2 regions of the Methylobacterium sp. CM6244 genome follow, and region 1 is predicted to be linked to the other one. Evidence: riboswitches for the same ligand, from Rfam matches in the RefSeq annotation. Region 1 holds a riboswitch; the other holds the start of a gene.
What was found. Region 1 has a riboswitch for thiamine pyrophosphate ahead of thiC (phosphomethylpyrimidine synthase ThiC). Riboswitches for the same ligand answer to the same signal wherever they lie in the genome.
Positions count from the first base shown of each region.

Region 1 (5,853 bases):
CGTGCTGGAGCGCCAGCCGGCGGCGGGGCTCGAGACGAGTTTCGCCAATGCCGGCCAGGTCTCACCGGGATATTCGGCGCCCTGGGCGGCGCCCGGCATTCCCCTCAAGGCGATGAAGTGGCTGATGATGCGCCACCGGCCCCTCGTGGTCTGGCCGAGCTTCGAGCCGCGTTTCTACGGCTGGCTCGCCCGGATGCTGGCGAATTGCACGGAGGAAGCCTACCAGCGCAACAAGGGCCGGATGGTGCGTCTGGCCGAATACAGCCGCGACGTGCTGCGCGACCTGCGCGCCGAGACCGGCATCGCCTACGATCACCGCGAGCAGGGCACGCTCCAGCTGTTCCGGACGCAGAAGCAGCTCGATCATGTCGGGGACGACACCCGCGTCCTCGACGCCTATGGCGTTCCCTACGCGGTGCTGGAGCCCGCCGGTTGCATCATGGCCGAGCCGGCCCTGGCGCGGGTGGCCGGGACCTTCGTCGGCGGCCTGCGGCTCCCCGGCGACGAGACCGGCGACGCCCACCTCTTCACCCAGCGGCTCGCCGCACTCTGCGAAGACCTTGGTGTGGTCTTCCGCTACGGCACGGCCATCACAGGCCTGCGCAGCGAAGGCGACCGGATCAGCGGCGTGGCGACGGCAGCGGGCGAGGTGCTGACCGCCGACGCCTATGTGGCGGCCATGGGCAGCTACACCCCGGCTCTGCTCCGGCCCTTCGGCATCGACCTGCCGGTCTATCCGGTGAAGGGGTATTCCCTCACCCTGCCGGTCACCAATATCGACGCCGCCCCGGTCTCGACGGTGATGGACGAGACCTACAAGGTCGCGATCACCCGGCTCGGCGACCGCATCCGGGTCGGCGGCACCGCCGAGCTCGCCGGTTTCAGCGCGGTCCTGCGGGGACCGCGCCGGGAAACCCTAGTCCGCTCCGTCGGTGATCTGTTCCCGGCGGGCGGCGATCTCTCGCAGGCCACGTTCTGGACCGGCCTGCGGCCGATGACGCCGGACGGCACGCCCATCGTCGGCGGAACGCGCCTGTCGAACCTCTACACTAATACCGGCCACGGCACCCTGGGCTGGACCATGGCCTGCGGCTCGGGCCGGGTGCTGGCCGATCTTATCTCCGGCCGCACGCCGGACATCGCCACCCCGGACCTCGCCGTCAGCCGCTACGCACGCGGAGCCTGACAACGGGGTAATGCCCTCTCGCGCCGGGCGCGAGAGGGTGAGGCGAGGCGGCCTATTCGGCCGCGTCGACGTAGAGCTTGCCGCCCTCGGCCTGGAACTCGGCGGATTTGGCCGCCATTCCCGCCTCGCGTTCGGCCTGGCTCATGGGCGTCGCCTCGCCCAACACCTGACCGGCCGCCTCCATCGCCAGGACCTCGGCGCGCAGATCCTGCGTGATCTTCATCGAGCAGAATTTGGGGCCGCACATCGAGCAGAAATGCGCAACCTTGTGGGCGTCCTTCGGCAGGGTCTCGTCGTGGTAGGCGCGCGCCGTGTCGGGATCGAGCGACAGGTTGAACTGGTCCTCCCAGCGGAAGTCGAACCGGGCGCGTGACAGGGCGTCGTCGCGCAGCTGCGCCGCCGGATGGCCCTTGGCGAGATCGGCGGCATGGGCCGCGATCTTGTAGGTGATGACGCCTTCCTTGACGTCGTCGCGGTTGGGCAGGCCGAGATGCTCCTTCGGGGTGACGTAGCAGAGCATGGCGCAGCCAAACCAGCCGATCATGGCGGCGCCGATGCCCGACGTGATGTGGTCGTAGCCCGGTGCGATATCGGTGGTCAGCGGGCCGAGGGTGTAGAACGGCGCCTCGCCGCACTCCTCCAGCTGCTTTTCCATGTTCACCTTGATCTTGTGCATCGGCACGTGGCCGGGACCCTCGATCATGGTCTGGCAGCCCTTGTCCCAGGCGATCTTCGTCAGCTCGCCGAGGGTCTCGAGTTCCGCAAACTGCGCCGCGTCGTTGGCATCCGCGATGGAGCCAGGGCGCAGGCCGTCGCCCAGCGAGAACGAGACGTCGTAGGCCCTCATGATGTCGCAGATCTCGTCGAACCGCTCGTAGAGGAACGATTCCCGGTGACCGGCGAGGCACCAGCGCGCCATGATCGAGCCGCCTCGGCTGACAATGCCGGTGACCCGGCGCGCGGTGAGCGGCACATGGGCGAGGCGGACGCCCGCATGGATGGTGAAGTAATCGATGCCCTGCTCGGCCTGCTCGATGAGGGTATCCTTGAAGACCTCCCAGTCGAGCTTCAGCGGATCGCCGCCGACCTTCTCCAGCGCCTGGTAGATCGGCACGGTGCCGATGGGCACGGGCGAGTTGCGCACGATCCACGAGCGGATGTTGTGGATGTTTCGACCAGTGGAGAGATCCATCACCGTGTCGGCGCCCCAGCGGGTCGCCCAGACCAGTTTCTCCACCTCCTCCGCTGCCGACGAGGTCACGGCCGAATTGCCGATATTGGCGTTGATCTTGACGAGGAAGTTGCGGCCGATCGCCATCGGCTCCACCTCGGGGTGGTTGATGTTGGCCGGGATGATGGCGCGGCCGCGCGCCACCTCGTCGCGCACGAATTCCGGTGTGATGAAGGCGGGGAGCGAGGCACCGAAGCTGTTGCCGTCGGCCAGCGCGGTCTGCGCGCCTTCCAGCATCGTCTCGCGGGCGAGGTTTTCGCGGTGGGCGACGTAGATCATCTCCTCGGTGATGATCCCGGCTTTGGCGAACTCGTACTGCGTCACCATCTGGCCGGGGCCGGCCTTGCGGATCTGGCGCGTCGCCGGACAGGGGGCGACGAGCTTGTCCTCCGGCACGAAGCCGTTGTCCTCGGGCTTGACCGCGCGCGGCGTGATCGTGGCGTAGCCGCGCTTGGCGATCCACGGGTCGCGCAGCAGGGGCAGGCCGGCATTCAGGTCGATCCGGGCATCGGTCTCGGTATAGGGGCCAGACGGATCGTAGACCCGCACCGGCGCCTCCTTCGGATCACTCAACGTGACCTCGCGGAACGGCACCCGGATGTCGTCACGGCCAGCCACGCTCGCATAAACCTTGCGCGAGCCCATGATCGGGCCGGTGGTCACCGCTTGCGGCTGCCCCTTGGCGGGTTCTTGTCCGGAAAGGTCTTTGGGAAGGACGGGTGCGTTCATATCGGATTCGCTCCTGGCGTGGGAGGCGATCCGGTTCGCAACGGTACGTCAGGACGACGGGCACCCGCTCGTTTGGAGCAGACAACCCAAGCGTAGTTCCCGTCCCTCCGCCGGTATGAGCCGGATCAGGTTCAAGGGTCAGGGCTGCGGCCCTATCTCAGCCCCCTGAACGGGGCCCCCCTCGGAACGATTCGAAAGTCTGCGTTCGCCGCGCCTTTGTCAATCGCCGGAGCCGACATCCCCAGTCGAATGCAAGGACTCCCACCACGGCAACGATGACGTCGCGCCGATCGCGGATCGTTCGGGTCGGGCCGTTAAGCTCTCCGCGACCGTAGTGTTCGATTTCATCCGCAAGCACAGTCCATTTTCGGTGCGGCATATTTCAGTCCGTCAAAGGCCCTCCCATAATGGAGCCTTCCCTGCTGACGGCGCGTTGTCAGTCATCAATTCCAAAAAACAATCAGGCTGGCGTTCCATGAACAAACTCATTCTCGCATCCGCCGCATTGCTCGGCGCGGTCGCGTTCGTTCCGACAACCGCCGACGCTCGCGGAGGCGGCTGGGGTAGTGGCGGTGGCGGCGGTGGCATGAGCCGTGGCGGCGGTGGGCTCGCCGCGGGTGGTGGAGGCGGCGGCTGGGGCGGCGGTGGAATGAGCCGTGGAGGTGCTGGTGGCGCGGGACTCGCGGCTGCGGGCGGTGGTGGGCGAGGCTGGGGCGGTGGCGGCTTGAGCCGTGGCGGTGCTGGCGGCGGTCCCGCTGCCTTGGGGGGCGCTGGCCAGGGAGGCTGGGGCGGTGGACGCGGACAGGGCGGGATCGCCGCCGGTCCGAACTCCGGCGGTGGCTTCAACCGTGGCGGCTACGGTCATCACCGCGGGTATGGCTACAATCGTGGCTACGGCCGGGGATACGGCTACGGCGGACTCGGTCTTGGTTTGGGGCTAGGCTTGGCTGGAGCCGGAATCGGTTACGGCTATGGCAGCGGTTACTACGATAACGGTGGCTATTACGGCGGCGGCTATGCCCCAGCCTATTATGGTGGCGCCGTCGAGGTTCAGCAGGATGTCGGCGGGTCCGATCAGGACGTCGCCTACTGCATCCAGCGCTTCCGCTCCTACGATCAGCGATCGGGCACCTATCTGGGCAATGACGGTCAGCGTCACCGCTGCCCGCAATAGCAACTGCACGGAAGACCTGCACCAAGAGCGAAGACATTTCAGCCTCATCCGACAAGAGAAGCCCCGCATCACTCGTTGCGGGGCTTCGTCGCATCTGGGCCCAGTGGCGCCTGCCTTACTTATCCGCGCCGTCTTTGCCATCGGTCCATCGGCGGAGATGATGATCTATACCTGACGACCCCGTCTCCACCCCGTTCGAGGGTCTGGGTCTAGGAACGGCGGTCGCAGCGAGGAGGGATCTTCCGGGGCTGCTCGGCATGGCGTAACGCCACGTCATGGTGGCTTCCGGTTCTCTCCTCGCTCCCGACGACATCGCCCACGTCATTCAGGTCGCGCTCGCTCCCGCTTTCCTGCTGACGGCGCTGGCGACGCTGCTCAATGTCTTCTCAACGCGCCTTGGGCGGGTGGCCGACCGTGTCGATGATGCCGCCGCCAGCTTGCAGAAGGCGGATGCGGCCGAGGCGGCGCACCTGTCGCGCCAACTGGCCTATCTGCGTCAGCGCTCCTTCATGCTCGATGTGGCTGTGGTGCTGGCCTGTTTCGGCAGCATCATGACCGGCGTCGCGGTGCTCACGCTTTTCGTCGGGGCCTTGCGCGATGCCGCCACGGCCTCCGTCTTGTTCGGATGCTTCGGCGTCGCCCTGGTCTGCACGGTGGCGGCCATCGTCGCCTTCCTTCTCGAGATCCTGATGGCGGGCCGCCGTATCAGGGACGAGGTCGACCGCCAGACGGTGCAGGCCTCGGATCGGGAAGCGTCTGGACCCGATCTCCCATAGCGGTCGCCGCGAACAGCACGGGCTTGATCCAATGTTGCGGACCGCCACCTGCGGCTTCAATCCTCGACGATCCCCTCGCCATGCGCGTCGAGCCAGCGAATTGCGCCGCTGAGGTCGAAGCCCCGTTCCCGGCCATAGGCCGCGACGTCATCGCGCCTCAAGCGTCCCGCCAACACCTCGCTCAAAGCCCAGAGGGTGAGCGAGCGGGTACCACTACGACAATGCGCGAGGATTGGGCCGGACGCTCCCTCCACGGCGTCGCGGAACTGCGCGATGTCGTCGAGTGTGATGCCTGGGCCGGTAACTGGAAGATGGAGATAGGCCAGCCCCGCCGCCCTGGCGGCTGCGGCTTCGGCCTCCGTGCCCAATTGGCCGGGTTCTTCCCCCTCGGGCCTGTTGTTGATCAGCAGGGCGAACCCTTTTCCCGCCAAGTCGGCGATCTCGGCTTCGTTCGGCTGGCCGGAGACCGAAAGTCGGGATTCGATGGAGGTGATGGTCATGGAAGATCGTCCTTGGGGCTGCCTTGCGGCTCCGTTGGCGCTGCACGGACCCGCCACAGATCGTGTCCGTTCCGTGCGGCACAAGCGGGGCAGGCTGATTCCACCGCACGGCCCGCCTTGAACCCGGGATGGGTCTCGTCCGTTTCCGGTCTGATCCTCAACCCGCCTTCAGGATGACCACCATGGCCGATGCAAGACAGATCGTCGACGCGCTCGTGCGCTCACGCAAGGGCGGGATCGCCGCCACGGCCGCCCTC
Region 1 covers NZ_CM139247.1:536,363-542,215, forward strand. The annotation lists gene ACYQML_RS02525 (D-amino acid dehydrogenase) at 1-1,186, shown strand, start outside; gene thiC (phosphomethylpyrimidine synthase ThiC) at 1,239-3,146, opposite strand; TPP riboswitch at 3,232-3,338, opposite strand; gene ACYQML_RS02535 (BA14K family protein) at 3,622-4,320, shown strand; gene ACYQML_RS02540 (DUF2721 domain-containing protein) at 4,596-5,096, shown strand; gene ACYQML_RS02545 (protein tyrosine phosphatase family protein) at 5,153-5,596, opposite strand; gene ACYQML_RS02550 (DUF533 domain-containing protein) at 5,779-5,853, shown strand, end outside.

Region 2 (5,853 bases), 1.8 Mb from region 1:
GCCTCGAGCCGGAAGAGCGCCGACACATCTCCGGCCTCGATCTCGCGAGGCTGTCCGTTGATGCTGATCTTCATGCGAAGGCCCTCCTCTCACGCTGCTCAGATCGGTGGAATCGAGCGAGACCGAAACTGCTTGCGATATCGGGCAACGCGCCGGTGGTAACGAGCTCGGCCACGCAATCGGCCGTGGCTGGAGCGAGAAGATATCCGTTGCGGTGATGCCCGGTGGCGACCACGAGGCCAGGAGCCAGAGTATCGATGATCGGCGCATCGTCGTCGGAGGTTGGCCGAAAACCACTCCAGACTGCCTCGACCTCCATCTCCTCGATGCCGGGTAGAACCCGACGCGCTCCCTCTAACAACGCATAAAGACCACCGGCGGTGACGCCGGGGACGAAGCCGCAATCCTCGACCGTGGCGCCTATGATGAGATGGCCATCTGCCTTCGGGGCCATATGGACCTGCTCGGTCCAGACCATGTGCGAGAGATTGCCCGTCCGTGTTGTAGTCTTCAGCGCCAGAGATTGACCCCGCAACGGTCTCACCGGCAAAGCGAGTTCATCGGGAAGAAGGCTGGCGTCGCCGCTCCAGGCACCGGTTGCAAGGATCAGGGTCGCCGCCGAGATATGCCCGCGAGACGTGGCGGCACCGCAGACCCGGTCGCCTACCCAATCGAGCGCCTCCACTGCGCATTGCTCGACGATTGTGACACCGGCAGCCTGATTGGCGCGGGTGAGCCCGGCCATCACGAGACGTGGATCGACCTGATGGTCGTCAGGGCAGAACAGACCAGCCGTCACGGAGGGGCGTAGGGTAGGCTCCAAAGCACGAACCTCCGACCCCGGCAACCAGCGGGCGGAAAGTCCGGACCGGATCTGCAGGTTGTGCCGAAATCGAAGGCGGTCGACCTCATCGCGTCCGATGGCTACGACGAGAGTCCCCTCCTCCCGGTAGTCGATGCTGATACCCGAGGCGGCTTGGAGTTCGTCGCGAAAGCCCGGCCAGCGTGCCAGGCTCTCAAGCGCCAGAGGCAGTAGAGGATCCGAACCCGGCTCATGCTCCGCAGCCGGTGCCAGCATCCCCGTTGCGGCGAGGCTCGCGCCGACGCCGACGGTGTCGCGCTCGATGACCGTGACGCTCAGCCCGGCTTGAGCCAGACGCCACGCACAAGAGAGACCGATCAATCCGGCGCCCACAACGACGACGTCGCTTCGGGTTGGCAACGCGTTGCTATCAATGACGATACCCGTCGCTCTGCGGGAACCGATGGTCGGGTTAGCTGAGACGTTCAAAAACAACCTCCGCGATGCTTCGCAAAGATTGGTGTCCTTCAGCTCCGATCCGAAGCGTGCCGAGCTCCCTTCGAGAGAAACCCGGGGTCCAATCCCTACGCCGGTATGAGCCGGTTCAGGTTCAAAGGATTTCCGCGCCGCCCAGGCTCATGGCCCAAGCTCATCGGTTTCTCAGCCCCTTGACGGGGATCTCCCTGGAACGAGCATCATGTGGGTAACGATCGCGCCTCGGTCAATCCCCAGGGGAGCCTTGCAATAGCGACTTGGATTATGGTCGCCGTGTTCCGTGAGGAATGCCCCACCCCGGATGGCCGTCCGGAGTGGGGCGGTCGGCCGTCGGATCGGTGGCGCCTGAGCCTTTTGGCTGCTCCTGAGCAAGATCGCGGTCGGCCTCTTCATCGAACCCGGATGGTTGCCTGAACGTCGTGGTTCGCTTGCAAGGCAGGGTCGACGAAGATGACAAACAGTAGCACGAAGACCGGTCCGGCCGTAGCCGGGATCGATGTCGGCAAGGATTGGCTCGACCTTGCCGTCGACGGATGCGACGAGCGTTGGCGCCTGCCCAACACCGGGGAGGGGCGGGCCGAACTCGTCGCGGTGCTGATCCGTCTCGGGATCGGCCGGGTCGGCCTCGAAGCCTCCGGCGGCTATGAGCGCAGGGCTACCGCTGCCTTGCGCGAGGCGGGCCTCGACGTGGTCCTGTTCCAGCCCCGGCAGGTCCGCGCCTACGCGACCTTTCGCCTGCGCCGGGCCAAGACCGACGCCATCGATGCCGGACTGATCGCCGCCTGCACGGCGGCTCACGGACCCGGCAGGCCAGCCCACGATCCGCGCTTGGTCGCCCTGGCCGAGCCCCTGCGCCTCGTCGAGCAGATCGACGAGGACGTCGTCCGCCTCGAGACACGGCGGGAGGCCTATCAAGACCCGCGCATCCGCGAGCACATCGCCGCCGAGATCCAGTGTCTCAAGGCCGAGCGCGCGGCGCGGATCAAGGCCCTCGTCACCGCCCTGCGCGCCCATGACGATCTCGCCCGACGCCTCGACCTCGTCCTCAGCGTTCCCGGCATCGGGCCGCGCACCGCCCTCACCCTCATCGTGCGCATGCCCGAACTCGGAGACCTCTCCCGCGAGCAGGCCGCAAGCCTCGCCGGTCTCGCCCCCTTCGATCACAGCTCCGGCCGACATCAGGGCCAGCGCCGCATCGCGGGAGGACGCGCCACCGTTCGAACCGCCCTCTACGCCGCAGCCCTGCCCGCCGCCTTCCGATGGAACGACGCCCTCGTCCGACTCTACAAACGCCTCGAGGACGCCGGAAAATCCCACCAGAAAAGTCTCGTCGCCTGCGCCAGAAAGCTCCTCACTTACGCAAACACCGTCCTCGCCAGAGACACGCCATGGCAAAAGACTAATGGTTGCTCAGGATACAAGAACCCGTGTCAGACGGGCACAGGTGTTCTCCCGGGCCGATAGACGCCCATTGGTTCGGCGAATCCATCGAGGTCGTGTTCGCCGAGAGCTTCCGACTCGTCCCAGAGGAAATCGACGAACGGTTTCGACATGAGAAGCGGCTCTCCAAGCGTCTTGTTCAGGCGCGCGAGGCGGCTTGCAAGGTTCACATCGCGGCCGATGACGGTGAAGTCGAGCCGGGCGCCCGATCCGACATTTCCATAGGCCGCCTCGCCATGGTGGAGAGCGATACCCGCAACGACGGGTTGAGCGAACCGACCAATGGCATTTGCCTCGTCGAGTGCGGCTAGGGCCGTTCGCGCTGCGATGAGTGCGCCTTTAGCGGCTCCGCCAAGGTCGTCGCCGCGTTCGCGGAAGATCGCCAGCAGCCCATCGCCGAGGTATTTCAACACTTCGCCACCTTCGCGCTCGACGGCCGGCACAAGGCAATCAAAGAAGATATTGAGGAGGTCCACAGCCTCCTCTGGTGTCATATTTGCCGAAATCTGGGTGTAGTCACGCATATCTGCAAAAAAAATCGCAGATCGAATACGCTTGACTTGCCCCCGGCGGATATCACCGGAGAGAATAGCTCGGTGAGGCTCGTCACCGACATAAATTCGTAGAACCTGATCCAGCGTCTTGTTGACGATCCGCATCTCCATCACTGCCGCCAGCGTGGGCATGACGAAACGGAGGATCGCGATGTCTTCGTCTCGAAAGCCGCCGACCGCGCGAGTTGCGAAGGTGATGCCGTTACGCGTGCCATTGGTAAAGAACAACGGCGCAACGATATAGTGAGTGTAACCTTCGGCCTTGAGTTCGGGAATGATCGAGTACCGTAGATCCTTCGTGTCATTCAGGTCGACGATGAGCCATTCACCGGTCTCGTGGACGGTGAAGAACGGACTATCTCGATAGGCACGGTCGGATGCATCGCCGTGCGGGAACAAGCGGACCGTCGAGCCAGTCTCGCGCGTCCAAAAACGACCCACGCCTGAATACTCGGAGTGCAACGTGTCGATGGCGGTCGATGCGCGATCGACAGGGACACCGAGAGCGATCAACCGCTCAGACATCCCGGCCAGAAGATCATCCGCCTGCGGCAGACGAGCCCCCTCGCTCAAAAGCCAATCCCTGAGGGCGACACTCTCCTGGAGCGACCCGAACGGTACGTCATTCGCCTCCGACCCGTCTGCATCGGCAGTCGGCAGAGGATGGGGCGGACTAAGATCGAGCATGATGCCAAAGTGGGTCGGGGTGGGCGGGGCGACAACAGGTGCCGTCAAGTTCGTCACGAGTTCCCACGAAAATGTCGTCCTATTGGTGCCACGGTAATATGGAATTGGCCATCACCGGCCGATCGTGACGCCGATTTTCTATCTCTACCATCGGATCAGCCCATGCCTTTCGCACATCGCGTTGTCGCCCTCGTGATCGCCATGACGTGTACCGGGGTGGCAAAGGCCGAGCCTGTATCGCTTCCGGCCGCGAACACGCCATCCCGCGCGCAGGCTGCAGCAGGCGACGAGGCTCATGCTCGGACAACATCGAGCTTCTCCGAATCGAACGAAACCAGCAGCCGGCGCCAGGCAACCTTCAATGAACGGATCGCCCGGCGCGGTGAACGGGCTATCGCGTCCTTGTGCAATGGCTGTGGAACGGACGCATCTCGGCAAAAGCCCAGGGCCACCAATCCCGTAAATCCTATGGCGGGAGCCATCATGCCGGATGCAGAAAGTATCTATTCGCGCAAGCGCGGCTTCGACCCATCGCGTGCGGCAAGCTATTGACGCGTAGGTGGCCAAGGCCGACGAGCCGTCGCGTCCCTTATTTACGGGTCATAGGCCCTGAACGAGAATGGCGCACCGAGGGATGCGCCATTCTAGATTCTGAAAGATGATCGTCGCCTGAAACGCGGAACGATCCGACCTCAGTTGTCCAAGAAGCTTCGCAACTTCCTGGAGCGGCTCGGGTGCTTCAGCTTCCGCAGCGCCTTGGCTTCGATCTGACGGATACGCTCACGCGTGACAGAGAATTGCTGACCGACTTCTTCGAGGGTGTGGTCGGTATTCATACCGATGCCGAAGCGCATGCGCAGCACACGCTCCTCGCGCGGCGTCAGCGAGGCCAGCACGCGAGTGGTGGTCTCGCGCAGGTTCGACTGGATCGCCGCATCGATCGGCAGAACGACGTTCTTGTCCTCGATGAAATCGCCGAGATGCGAATCCTCCTCGTCGCCGATAGGCGTTTCGAGGGAGATCGGCTCCTTGGCGATCTTCAGGACTTTCCGGACTTTCTCCAAAGGCATGGCCAGCTTCTCGGCCAGCTCCTCGGGAGTCGGTTCGCGGCCAATCTCGTGCAGCATCTGGCGCGAGGTCCGGACGATCTTGTTGATCGTCTCGATCATGTGCACCGGAATGCGGATGGTGCGCGCTTGATCGGCGATCGAGCGAGTGATCGCCTGCCTGATCCACCACGTGGCATAGGTCGAGAACTTGTAGCCACGACGATACTCGAACTTATCGACAGCCTTCATCAAACCGATATTGCCTTCCTGGATCAGATCAAGGAACTGCAGGCCACGGTTCGTGTACTTCTTGGCGATCGAGATCACGAGGCGGAGGTTGGCCTCGATCATCTCCTTCTTGGCCTGACGGGCTTCGCGCTCGCCCTTCTGAACCATGTTGACGATCTTGCGGTATTCGCCGATCTCCAAGCCGGTCTCCGACGCGAGCGTCAGAATCTGCTCACGCAGATCGGCAACTTGCTTGGCGCCCTTCTCGACAAGGTTCTTCCAGCCCTTGCCACCGAGCTTGCCGACACGCTCCATCCAATTCGGATCGAGCTCCCAGCCCTGGTAGTGGCGCAGGAACTCGTCGCGGGCGACGCCGTGGCTCTCGGCATAGCGCATGAGGCGCCCCTCATGGCTGATGAGGCGCTTATTGATGTCGTAAAGCTGCTCGACCAGCGCTTCGATGCGGTTCGAGTTGAGTGACAGCGACTTCACGTCGGCGACGACGGTATCCTTGAGGTCGGACTGCTTTTGACTCTGAGCGGAGGTCTGCGTTCCGCCACCCGCCTTGAGATCGGCATGCTCGTTCTGGAGCTTGCGC
Region 2 covers NZ_CM139247.1:2,307,875-2,313,727, reverse strand. The annotation lists gene thiS (sulfur carrier protein ThiS) at 1-74, opposite strand, end outside; gene thiO (glycine oxidase ThiO) at 71-1,291, opposite strand; TPP riboswitch at 1,366-1,496, opposite strand; gene ACYQML_RS10675 (IS110 family RNA-guided transposase) at 1,748-2,761, shown strand; gene ACYQML_RS10670 (adenylate/guanylate cyclase domain-containing protein) at 2,728-3,978, opposite strand; gene ACYQML_RS10665 (hypothetical protein) at 4,141-4,530, shown strand; gene rpoD (RNA polymerase sigma factor RpoD) at 4,671-5,853, opposite strand, start outside.
Region 2: it holds a riboswitch for thiamine pyrophosphate, as region 1 does, so the genes downstream of both, thiO (glycine oxidase ThiO) here and thiC (phosphomethylpyrimidine synthase ThiC) in region 1, are expected to answer to the same signal.